Regions from separate parts of the Nocardia sp. NBC_01730 genome, predicted to be linked through region 1. Evidence: riboswitches for the same ligand, from Rfam matches in the RefSeq annotation. Region 1 holds a riboswitch; the other holds the start of a gene.
What was found. A riboswitch is a leader RNA that binds a small molecule or an ion and turns the genes downstream of it on or off. The one in region 1 is predicted to bind S-adenosylmethionine.
Positions count from the first base shown of each region.

Region 2: linked by a shared signal. The riboswitch ahead of OHB12_RS26815 (aminotransferase class V-fold PLP-dependent enzyme) and the one ahead of OHB12_RS23100 (rhodanese-like domain-containing protein) in region 1 are both predicted to bind S-adenosylmethionine.

Region 1 is NZ_CP109162.1:5,553,753-5,558,600, forward strand. It holds gene OHB12_RS23085 (type 1 glutamine amidotransferase family protein) at 1-269, opposite strand, end outside; gene OHB12_RS23090 (RpiB/LacA/LacB family sugar-phosphate isomerase) at 634-1,086, shown strand; gene OHB12_RS23095 (O-succinylhomoserine sulfhydrylase) at 1,127-2,341, opposite strand; gene OHB12_RS23100 (rhodanese-like domain-containing protein) at 2,338-2,754, opposite strand; SAM riboswitch class IV at 2,769-2,885, opposite strand; gene OHB12_RS23105 (Rv0361 family membrane protein) at 2,949-3,398, opposite strand; gene OHB12_RS23110 (FAD-dependent oxidoreductase) at 3,829-4,848, shown strand, end outside.
Region 2 is NZ_CP109162.1:6,382,766-6,387,613, reverse strand. It holds gene OHB12_RS26815 (aminotransferase class V-fold PLP-dependent enzyme) at 1-1,175, opposite strand, end outside; SAM riboswitch class IV at 1,223-1,336, opposite strand; gene OHB12_RS26810 (Pls/PosA family non-ribosomal peptide synthetase) at 1,713-4,848, shown strand, end outside.

The DNA.
Region 1 (4,848 bases):
GGCACCAGCTCCTCGCCCTCCCAGGTCTCCGCACCGGGCAGGATCAGCATCGCGCTGTCGGCGGGCGCGAGGTCGGCGAGCACGACGTCCGGCACGATGCGCATCCCACCCATCGTCGTGATCGGCTCCGCGGTCAGGCCGACCGTCGTGACCTGCCACGTCCCCGGCTCCCGATGCCAGCTCGACTTGTTGATGTGCGCAGTGGCCGCCCCGACCTCCCAGTCGGCCAGGGTGTCGTAAACGGCCAGGTGAACTGTCTTGGTTCGCATGACAGCATGTTGGCATATTTGACAGCATGCTGTCAATGTCGCGACTGCCTCCGAGCGCTGCCGTGGCCGAGCCCGCAGACGCGCTCCCGAGGCACATCCAGCCAGACACCCCACCACGCAGACTCGCCGGCAAAGGTGACCACTCTTGCACTCGGACATCCAGGGCAGACACCGCGCACCTGGTTGCGCAGGCCGCTCCCGAGCGCTCGGCCGCAGCGAGCCAGTCGGACACCGCCCGCTCGGTTGCCAGAGCAGAGCCCGGGCGCTACGCAACCAGCCGGCGCCCACCGACGGCACAACCTATGCGCGCCGATTCGCTCAGGAAGGCCGCCCACCTGGCGAGAAGGCCCACTACGCTGGGAGCATGCGGATTTCGGTGGCGGCGGACGAGCGGGTAGGAGTGGCCGAGGAATTGGTCGGCGAGTTGCACAGGCGCGGACACGAAACCGTACTGCACGGCGCACTGTCCGACGCGGAACGCGACGACTGGGCCTGGGCGAGCGAAGCGGCCGCACGCGACGTCGCGGCACGCCGCACCCACCAGGCCGTCATCTGCTGCTGGACCGGCACCGGCGCCTCGATGGCCGCCAACAAGGTCGCGGGCATCCGCGCGGCACTCTGCACCGATGCCGCGACCGCGGCAGGCGCCCGCACCTGGAACGACGCGAACGTCCTCGCTCTGAGCCTGCGTTCGACCTCCAGCGCCGAACTCCGCGAAATCCTCGACGCCTGGTTCAGCACCGAACCGAGCAATACCCCCGAGGACCAGGCAAACATCGCCCATCTCACCAAGATCGAGCACACCGCCAACGTCTGACCCCGCCAGGAGCCGGCCGGCGAGACGAGGTGCGTGCGGGTCAGCCCAGGGCTTGGTCGAGATCGCCGAGGAGGTCTTCGACGTCTTCGAGCCCTACCGAGATGCGGACGACACCGTCGGAGAGGCCGATGGTGGCTCGACCCTCGGGACCCATCGCGCGGTGGGTTGTGGTGGCGGGATGGGTGATCAGGGATTTGGCGTCGCCGAGGTTGTTGGAGATGTCCACGATCCGCAACCGGTTCAGCACCTCGAAAGCGCGCTTCTTCGCCTCGTTCTCAGGTGCCTTCAGCTCGAAGGTGACCACGGTGCCGCCCGCACTCATCTGAGTGGTGGCCAGAGCGTGCTGCGGATGCGATTCCAGGAACGGGTACCGCACCCAGCTGACGGCCGTGTTGTCCGCCAGGAAGCGGGCGATCCGCAGCGCCGACTCCGCCGAATGGCGCACCCGCAGCGGCATCGTCTCCAGCCCCTTGAGCAGCGTCCACGCATTGAACGGGCTCAGCGCCGGACCGGTATGACGCATCAGCATTTTCACCGGACCGTCGATGTAGTCCGCGGCACCGAGAATGGCACCGCCGAGCACCCGCCCCTGCCCGTCGATGTGCTTGGTGCCGGAGTAGACCACCACGTCGGCACCCAGTTCGAAACCGCGTTGCAGCAGTGGTGTGGCGAAGACGTTGTCCAGCACCACTTTCGCGCCCGCCGCATGCGCCAGCTCGGTCACCCGGCGCACATCGACCAGCGTCTGCATCGGGTTGGCGGGCGTCTCGAAGAACACCGCCTGGGTGGGCACCGACAGCGCCTGTTCCCACTGGTCCAGATCCTCGCCGTCGACGAAGACGGTCTCCACGCCCCAGCGCGGCAGGATCTCGTTGCACACCACGAAGCAGGAGCCGAACAGACTGCGCGCGGCGACGAGTCGATCGCCTGCGCCGAGCAGCGCACCGAGAGCGGTGAACACCGCGGACATTCCGCTCGCGGTCGCGAAACACGCTTCGGCGCCGTCGATCAGCCGCATCCGCTCCTCGAACATGGCGACGGTCGGGTTGCCGTAACGGGAGTAGACGAAATGCTCGACGTCGCCGGTGAAGGCAGCCTCGGCGGCCTCGGCGCTCTCGTAGACGAAGCCAGAGGTCAGGTAGAGCGCCTCGGCGGTTTCCTCGAAACCTGAGCGCCGCAGTCCACCCCGCACACCGAGCGTCGCGGGACCGACACCCTCCGGCAGCGGCCGGTCGATCGCACCACCGGTGATCACGACTGCCGCCAGGGTAGTCCGAGCGCACGCCAGCCGGAGCCGCCGCGATGCCCGAATTCGTCGAGGGGACCTTCGAAGCCTTCGAGCACGTTGTAGGAAGTGTGGTAGCCCGCGGTGGTCGCGGCGACAGCCGCGCCGATCGAACGCTGCCCGGAACGACACAGGAACACGACCGGGGCGTCCGGGGCGTGGTCCACCAGGGCCTGCTTCAGCTGCTCGACAAACGCTTTGTTGCGCGCGCCGGTGGAGTCGACCCACTCGATCAGCACGGTCGGCCGATCGATCGAGCTCGTATCGGGGACACCGACAAATTTCCATTCGGCTTCCGTCCGCACGTCGACCAAGACGGCTTCGGGTTGGTCCCGCAACACTTCCCACGCCTGCTGGGGTGTGATGTCACCGGCATAACTCATGTGCACCTCCTGCGAATCCGCACTTGCCGCGCTCAGGCTCGAGCCACGGCCAGGTCGTCACCCGGAGCACCCCACCGCGGAGGAGGGTTGCCGACCAGTAATGCCGGGGCTTGACACTGGTTCTCATGACCTTCGACTGAGATTGCACCGATGCGGGTCACCGTGTCAAACGGTTGGCCGCACTGCGGGAACATTCAGTGACAGACCAGCCACTTCGCACCGGATCTGGTCAGATTCCAGGTCGCCGTCTTCTCCTCGCCGTCGACCTTCGTGGTCACGGTCACCCTGCCCTTGTCGCCGTCCCTCATCGGATTGTCGAGTTTCGTGATTTCGACGGACTTTCCGGGCCCCGCCTGTCCGGCCAGCGGCGAACGTGCGGCGTCGAAGCCATGGCATGCGGTGCCGGGCGGCGGCACCGTGGCGGTGTTGTTGGAGCCATCGACGAACTTGCGGACCGCCGCGACAATGCGGTCGGAATCTGTGACATTCTTCTCAGTCGGCGACAGCATCCCGCCGAGCACGATTCCGACCAACACGATCACCGCGACCGCCGCCGCCGCGACGAAAGGGACCGCGGAACGCTTGTCGGTCTGATCGACCCGGATGATTTCGTCCTCGCCCGCGGTCGGCTGCTGCTCGGTCATGACTCGATGATCCCTGGTCGCCGCGGGTATCGAGCGACCAGGCCCCGATTCGGGACACGCTTAATCACTCGACGGAGACCGGGCGGTCGCTATAGCGAGCGCGGGAACGGGTAACCGGAAATTGTGACGTTCGATGGCATCCATCCAGTTCACGCACCGGCGCGGTGCGGCATCGGCCACCCCGATAGAATCGCGGGACTGCGGTCGGCTGTCATAGCCAATCGGCAGCTCGTCGCCGCAGTGAACCGGGCACCGTGCAGACCCGAGCCAGCATCGCCGGTGTCGGCACCGACAGGGTGCAACCAAGCCAGTGCGTCAACTTAGCCTAAGCTAAGACCGACGTTAATTGTTATTCGACCAATAAGGGTGCGCGTAAGAGATGACCGAACAGAGTGCAGGATCGACAAGCGGTGTACACGGGCCCTCCGTGATGACGCAAGCTGCCTCCTCCGGGCCGGACGCGCACACCGCAGGGACCCGCCCGCTCCGCATCGCGATCGTGGGCGCAGGACCGGCCGGGATCTACGCCGCCGACGCGTTGATGAAATCCGACGCAGAGGTGAGCATCGACCTGTTCGAACGCATGCCTGCGCCGTTCGGGCTGATCCGGTACGGCGTCGCGCCGGACCATCCGCGGATCAAGGGCATCATCACCGCCCTGCACAAGGTGCTCGACAAGCCGCAGGTGCGACTGCTGGGCAACATCGACTACGGCACCGACATCACCCTCGACGACCTGCGCACCTTCTACGACGCGGTGATCTTCTCCACCGGAGCCAATGCCGACCGTGCCCTGGACGTCCCCGGCATCGGCCTGGACGGTTCGTTCGGCGCGGCGGACTTCGTGTCCTGGTACGACGGGCACCCCGACGTACCGCGCACCTGGCCACTGGACGCGGAGAAAGTCGCGGTCCTCGGCGTCGGCAACGTCGCACTCGACGTGGCGCGTGTGCTGGCCAAGACCGGCGACGAACTGCTGCCCACCGAGATCCCGCCGAACGTCTACAAGGGGTTGAAGAACAACAAGGCCGTCGAGGTCCACGTCTTCGGCCGCCGTGGACCCGCCCAGGCCAAGTTCACCCCGCTCGAGCTGCGCGAGCTCGACCACTCGCCGACCATCGAGGTCATCGTCGACCCCGAAGACATCGACTACGACGAAGGCTCCGAAGCCGCGCGCCGCCACTCCAAGCAGGTCGACATGGTCGCCAACACCCTCGAGCAGTGGGCCATCCGCGACGTCGGCGACCGACCGCACAAGCTGTTCCTGCACTTCTTCGAGTCCCCGTCCGAGGTGCTCGGCGAAGACGGCAAGGTCGTGGGCCTGCGCACCGAGCGCACCCAGCTCGACGGCACCGGCAACGTCAAAGGCACCGGCGTCTTCAAGGACTGGGACATCCAGGCGGTCTACCGCGCCGTCGGCTATCTGTCGCAGAACCTGACCAACCTGCCC
Region 2 (4,848 bases), 830 kb from region 1:
CGTTCCACGTCGGCGGAGGTGGTGCCGAGGCCGATGCTGGCCCGGAGCGCGCCGTCCAGACCGAGACGGGTGAGCAGCGGGTGAGCGCAGAAACGGCCGTCTCGGACGCCGATGCCGTGTTCGGCGGAGAGATAGGCGGCGACGTGGCCGGGGACGAAACCGTCCAGTGTGAAGGCAACGATGCCGACGGTGTCGGGGCTGTCGGTCCAGATGCGGAGCAAGCGCACACCGGGAATAGCGGCCAGGCCTTCGCGCAGGCGGTCGGCGAGCCGGTGTTCATGGGCGGCAAGAGTTTCGGCGTCGATCGCACAGAGCGTGTCACAGGCGGCGGCCAGCGCGGCGGCGCCGAGCACATTCGGCGACCCGGCCTCGTGCCGCTGTGGAGCCGGGGCCCACTCGGCCCCGGTGGTGCTCACCTCCCGCACCGCCCCGCCGCCCGCCAAATACGGCTGGGCCGCGTCCAGCCAGTCGCGGCGCCCGACAAGCACGCCCGCGCCGAACGGCGCGTACAGCTTGTGCCCGGAGAAGGCCAGATAGTCGATACCCGTGTCGCGCAAGCTGATTCGCCGGTGTGGGGCCAGTTGCGCGGCGTCCACCAGAATCCGGGCGCCGCACTGGTGCGCGATGGTGGCCAGCCGCTCCAACGGAAGCACCTCACCGGTCACGTTCGACGCGCCAGTCACCGCGAGCAACGCGGCCGGTCTGCTACACAGCTCGGCGACCAGCGTGCCGATCGTCTCCTCGACGGTGTCGGCGGCCGCTACGACGCGGCGGCCGTTCCTGGCCCACGGCAGGAAGTTGGCGTGGTGCTCGATGTCGAGCACCACCGTCTCGCCGGGCACACAGGAGGCCAACAGGTTCAGCGAGTCGGTGGTGTTGCGGGTGAACACCACCACCTGGTCGTCGGCGGCATCGAGAAACCGGGTGACCGAGCCGCGCGCGGCCTCATAGCACTCGGTGGAGATCCGGGAGGCGTAACCCGCGCCGCGGTGCACGCTGGCATAGAACGGCAGCAGCTGCTGTACCCGGTCGATGACCTGTGCCAATGCGGGCGCGCTCGCCGCGTAGTCGAAGTTGGCGTAGGTGGTCGTCCCACCCTGCACAAGCGGCACTCGAAGGTCGTCGCCGGAGACCCGGGCGAGCGCGGCACAGGTAGTGTCGACAGCAGTGGTCATCACGTAAATCCCGTCGGTTCGGGGACCCGCGATCGAATGATTCGTCGAGTCCGCGCTTGCCGCGCCCGGTCGGGCGGCGGCCGTGTCGTCACCCGGAGCACCCCACCGCGGAGGAGGGTTGCCGACCAGCAAGCCGGGGCTTGACGCTGGCACTCATGACCTGAACCGAGATTGGCAGACACAAACCGGAACTGTCAACCTGGTTCCGCCGGAACGTGCGAGACCGGCGCCGCTCGCGGGGCGACCACGACACAAGTGGACGGGGGATCAGGTTGGCGCTGGGGTGAGATCGTTGACCGACGGTCAGCGATCACCTGGCGAACCCCACGCGCACACCGTGACCAGGTGTTGACGTGCCACGAACCGCGAAATTCAACGAAATCTGAAACAGCGGGCACAGCATCGCCCGGTCCCGCGGACCGGTTCGGTGAACAACGAACGACAACAACCCGGGTACCGTGGACGATTGGCCAGCGTGGCGTTTGCCCTTTGGTAACCCAACTATGACACAACTACCGGAAGTGCGAGGCCAGTTCGATGGGAGGTGCGCAGAGCACCATGCTCCAGCCCCAGGTTGACGCGACGACAAGCCCGCTGCTGCGAGGCGGCCATGCCTCCCAGGCCCGCACACTCGTCGACATCCTGACGGCCACCGCACTCGCCCACCCCGACGCCCCCGCCATCGATGACGGCCAGGTAGTGCTCTCCTACCTGGAGCTGGTGGTCGAGATCGAGAAGACCATGGCCAGGCTCGCCACGGCGGGCGTGCGACCCGGCGACCGGGTCGGTGTACGTCTGCCGTCGGGCACACGCCGGCTCTACGTCACCATCCTCGCCGTCTTATACGCCGGCGCCGCCTACGTGCCGGTCGACGCCGACGACCCCGACGAACGCGCCCAGCTGGTCTTCGGCGAAGCCCAGGTCACCGCAATCGTGACCGCCGAAGGAATCGAGACCACGGCCGCAGGCATCCGCGCGGCCGAGCGGGACGCGCGCGACGACAACTGGTCCACGCTGCCCACCCCCGACGACGACGCCTGGATCATCTTCACCTCCGGCTCCACCGGAACGCCGAAAGGCGTTGCCGTCACCCACCGCAACGCCGCCGCCTTCGTCGACGCCGAAGCCGGGCTGTTCCTGCGCGACGCCCCGATCGGTCCCGGTGATCGGGTCCTCGCGGGCCTCTCGGTGGCCTTCGACGCGTCCTGCGAGGAAATGTGGCTGGCCTGGCATAACGGCGCCTGCCTAGTCCCCGCCCCGCGCGATCTGGTGCGCACCGGCGCTGACCTCGGTCCCTGGCTGGTGCGGCGCGAGATCAGCATCGTCTCGACCGTGCCGACCCTGGCGGCGACCTGGCCGGTCGAGGCGTTGGAGGCGGTACGCCTGCTGATCTTCGGTGGCGAGGCCGTGCCGCCGGAACTCGCCGAACGTCTTGCCGGAAACGGTGATTCGAATCGCGAAGTGTGGAATACCTACGGCCCCACCGAGACGACAGTCGTCGCCTGCGCCGCGCTGCTGAACGGCCGATGGCCGATCCGGATCGGGCTACCACTCGACGGCTGGGATCTCGTTGTGGTGGACCAGGCGGGAAACCCCGTGGCAGAGGGCGAATCCGGCGAACTGGTCATCGGGGGCGTCGGCCTCGCGCGCTACCTCAACCCGGCCAAAGACGCGGAGAAGTACGCTCCGCTGCCCTCGGTCGGCTGGGACCGCGCCTACCGCAGCGGCGACCTGGTCCGCAACGACAGCACCGGGTTGGTCTTCCTCGGCCGCGCCGACGATCAGATCAAGCTCGGCGGCCGCCGCATCGAGCTCGGTGAGATCGACAACGCGCTCCAGCATCTTCCCGGTGTCACGGGTGCCGCCGCCGCGATCCGAGCCACCGAAGCAGGCAACCGGGTCCTGGTCGGCTACCTGACCGGCCCGACGCAGGACTTCGATGCCAAAGCCGCGAGAGCCGCTCTCACCGAACAACTTCCGGCCCCGCTGGTCCCCAGACTGGCGGTGGTCGACGAGCTACCCACCCGCACCTCAGGCAAGGTAGACCGCGACGCGCTACCTTGGCCGCTGCCCAACTCCGCCGACGACGATGACGACAACGACCTCACCGGCACCGCGCAGTGGGTGGCCGAACTGTGGCATGCGATTCTCGGCGCACAGGTCAGCGACCTCGACGCCGACTTCTTCGACCTGGGCGGCGGCTCACTCGCGGCGGCGCAGCTGGTCACCGCCCTTCGCGAGCGGTATCCGCAGATCGCCGTCGCCGACCTCTACGACCATCCCCGCCTCGGCGCGCTGGTGGAACTGCTCGAACAGACCACGCCCGCGGTCGCCGTCGCGGAGCGGGTGGTGCGCCCGACGCCGCTGCCCGCCCAGGCGGCGCAGGTACTCGCCACCATCCCGCTGACCACCCTGACCGGCCTGCAGTGGCTCACCTGGCTCGCGATCGTCGGCAATATCGCGGGCTGGTCCGGCTCGCTGCCGTGGTTGCCGCAGCTGTCCTGGTGGTGGACGCTGGCCGCGTTTCTGCTGTTCATCTCCCCGCCCGGCCGCATGGCGATCTGTGTGGCCGGCGCCAGACTGCTGCTGCGCGACGTTCGACCTGGCCGCTATCCGCGCGGCGGCTCGGTGCACCTGCGCCTGTGGGCGGCGGTCCGGCTGTCGGAGGCCAGCGGCGCCGAGAACCTCTCCGGCGCGCCGTGGATGGTGCCGTTCGCGCGTGCGCTCGGCGCGAGCATCGGCAAGGGCGTCGACCTGCACACACTTCCTCCGGTCACCGGCATGCTCGAACTCGGCGACGGGTGCAGCGTGGAACCGGAGGTCGACCTGTCCGGGTACTGGATCGACGGCGACGTGGTACATCTCGGACCGATCACCATCGGTCCCGGCGCGGTCGTCGGTTCTCGCTCGATCCTGTTGCCCGGCACCAAGATCGGCAAGAACGCTGAGATCGCGCCCGGCTCCGCGGTGTCGGGCAAGGTGAAGGCCGAGCAGGAGTGGGCGGGCTCGCCTGCCGTGAAAATCGGCAAGGCCCAGCACCGCTGGCCGCAACACACGCCGGGCCGGGCCCGGCATTGGGTCGGCATTTTCGGCGTCACGTCGGTCGTGCTCGCCGCTGTGCCGATCCTCGGCCTCGGCGCGGGCGGCGCGTTCATCGCCTGGTTCATCCGCGACACCCGCACGTTGACGGGCGGTTTGGGCCGCGCCTTCGCGATCCTGCCGGTCGCGACCCTGCTCAGCCTCGGCGTGTACGCGGCGGCGACCATCATCGCCGTCCGCCTGCTCGGTATCGGCCTGACCGAGGGCTACCACCCGGTGCGCAGCCGGGTCGGCTGGCAGGCATGGGCCACCGAGCGCCTGCTGGATTCCGCGCGCACCTTCCTGTTCCCGCTGTACGCGAGCCTGCTCACGCCGCTGTGGCTGCGCCTGCTCGGCGCGAAGATCGGCAAGAGCGTCGAGATATCCACGGTGCTGCTGCTGCCGAAGTTCACCACCGTCGCCGACGGCGCATTCCTCGCCGACGACACCATGATCGCCGGCTACGAACTCGGTGGCGGCTGGCTGCGCATCGGCGAGGCCAAGGTTGGCAAGCGCGCGTTCCTCGGCAACTCCGGCATGACGGCACCGGGCCGCCGCATCCCGAAGAACGGCCTGGTCGCGGTGCTGTCGGCCG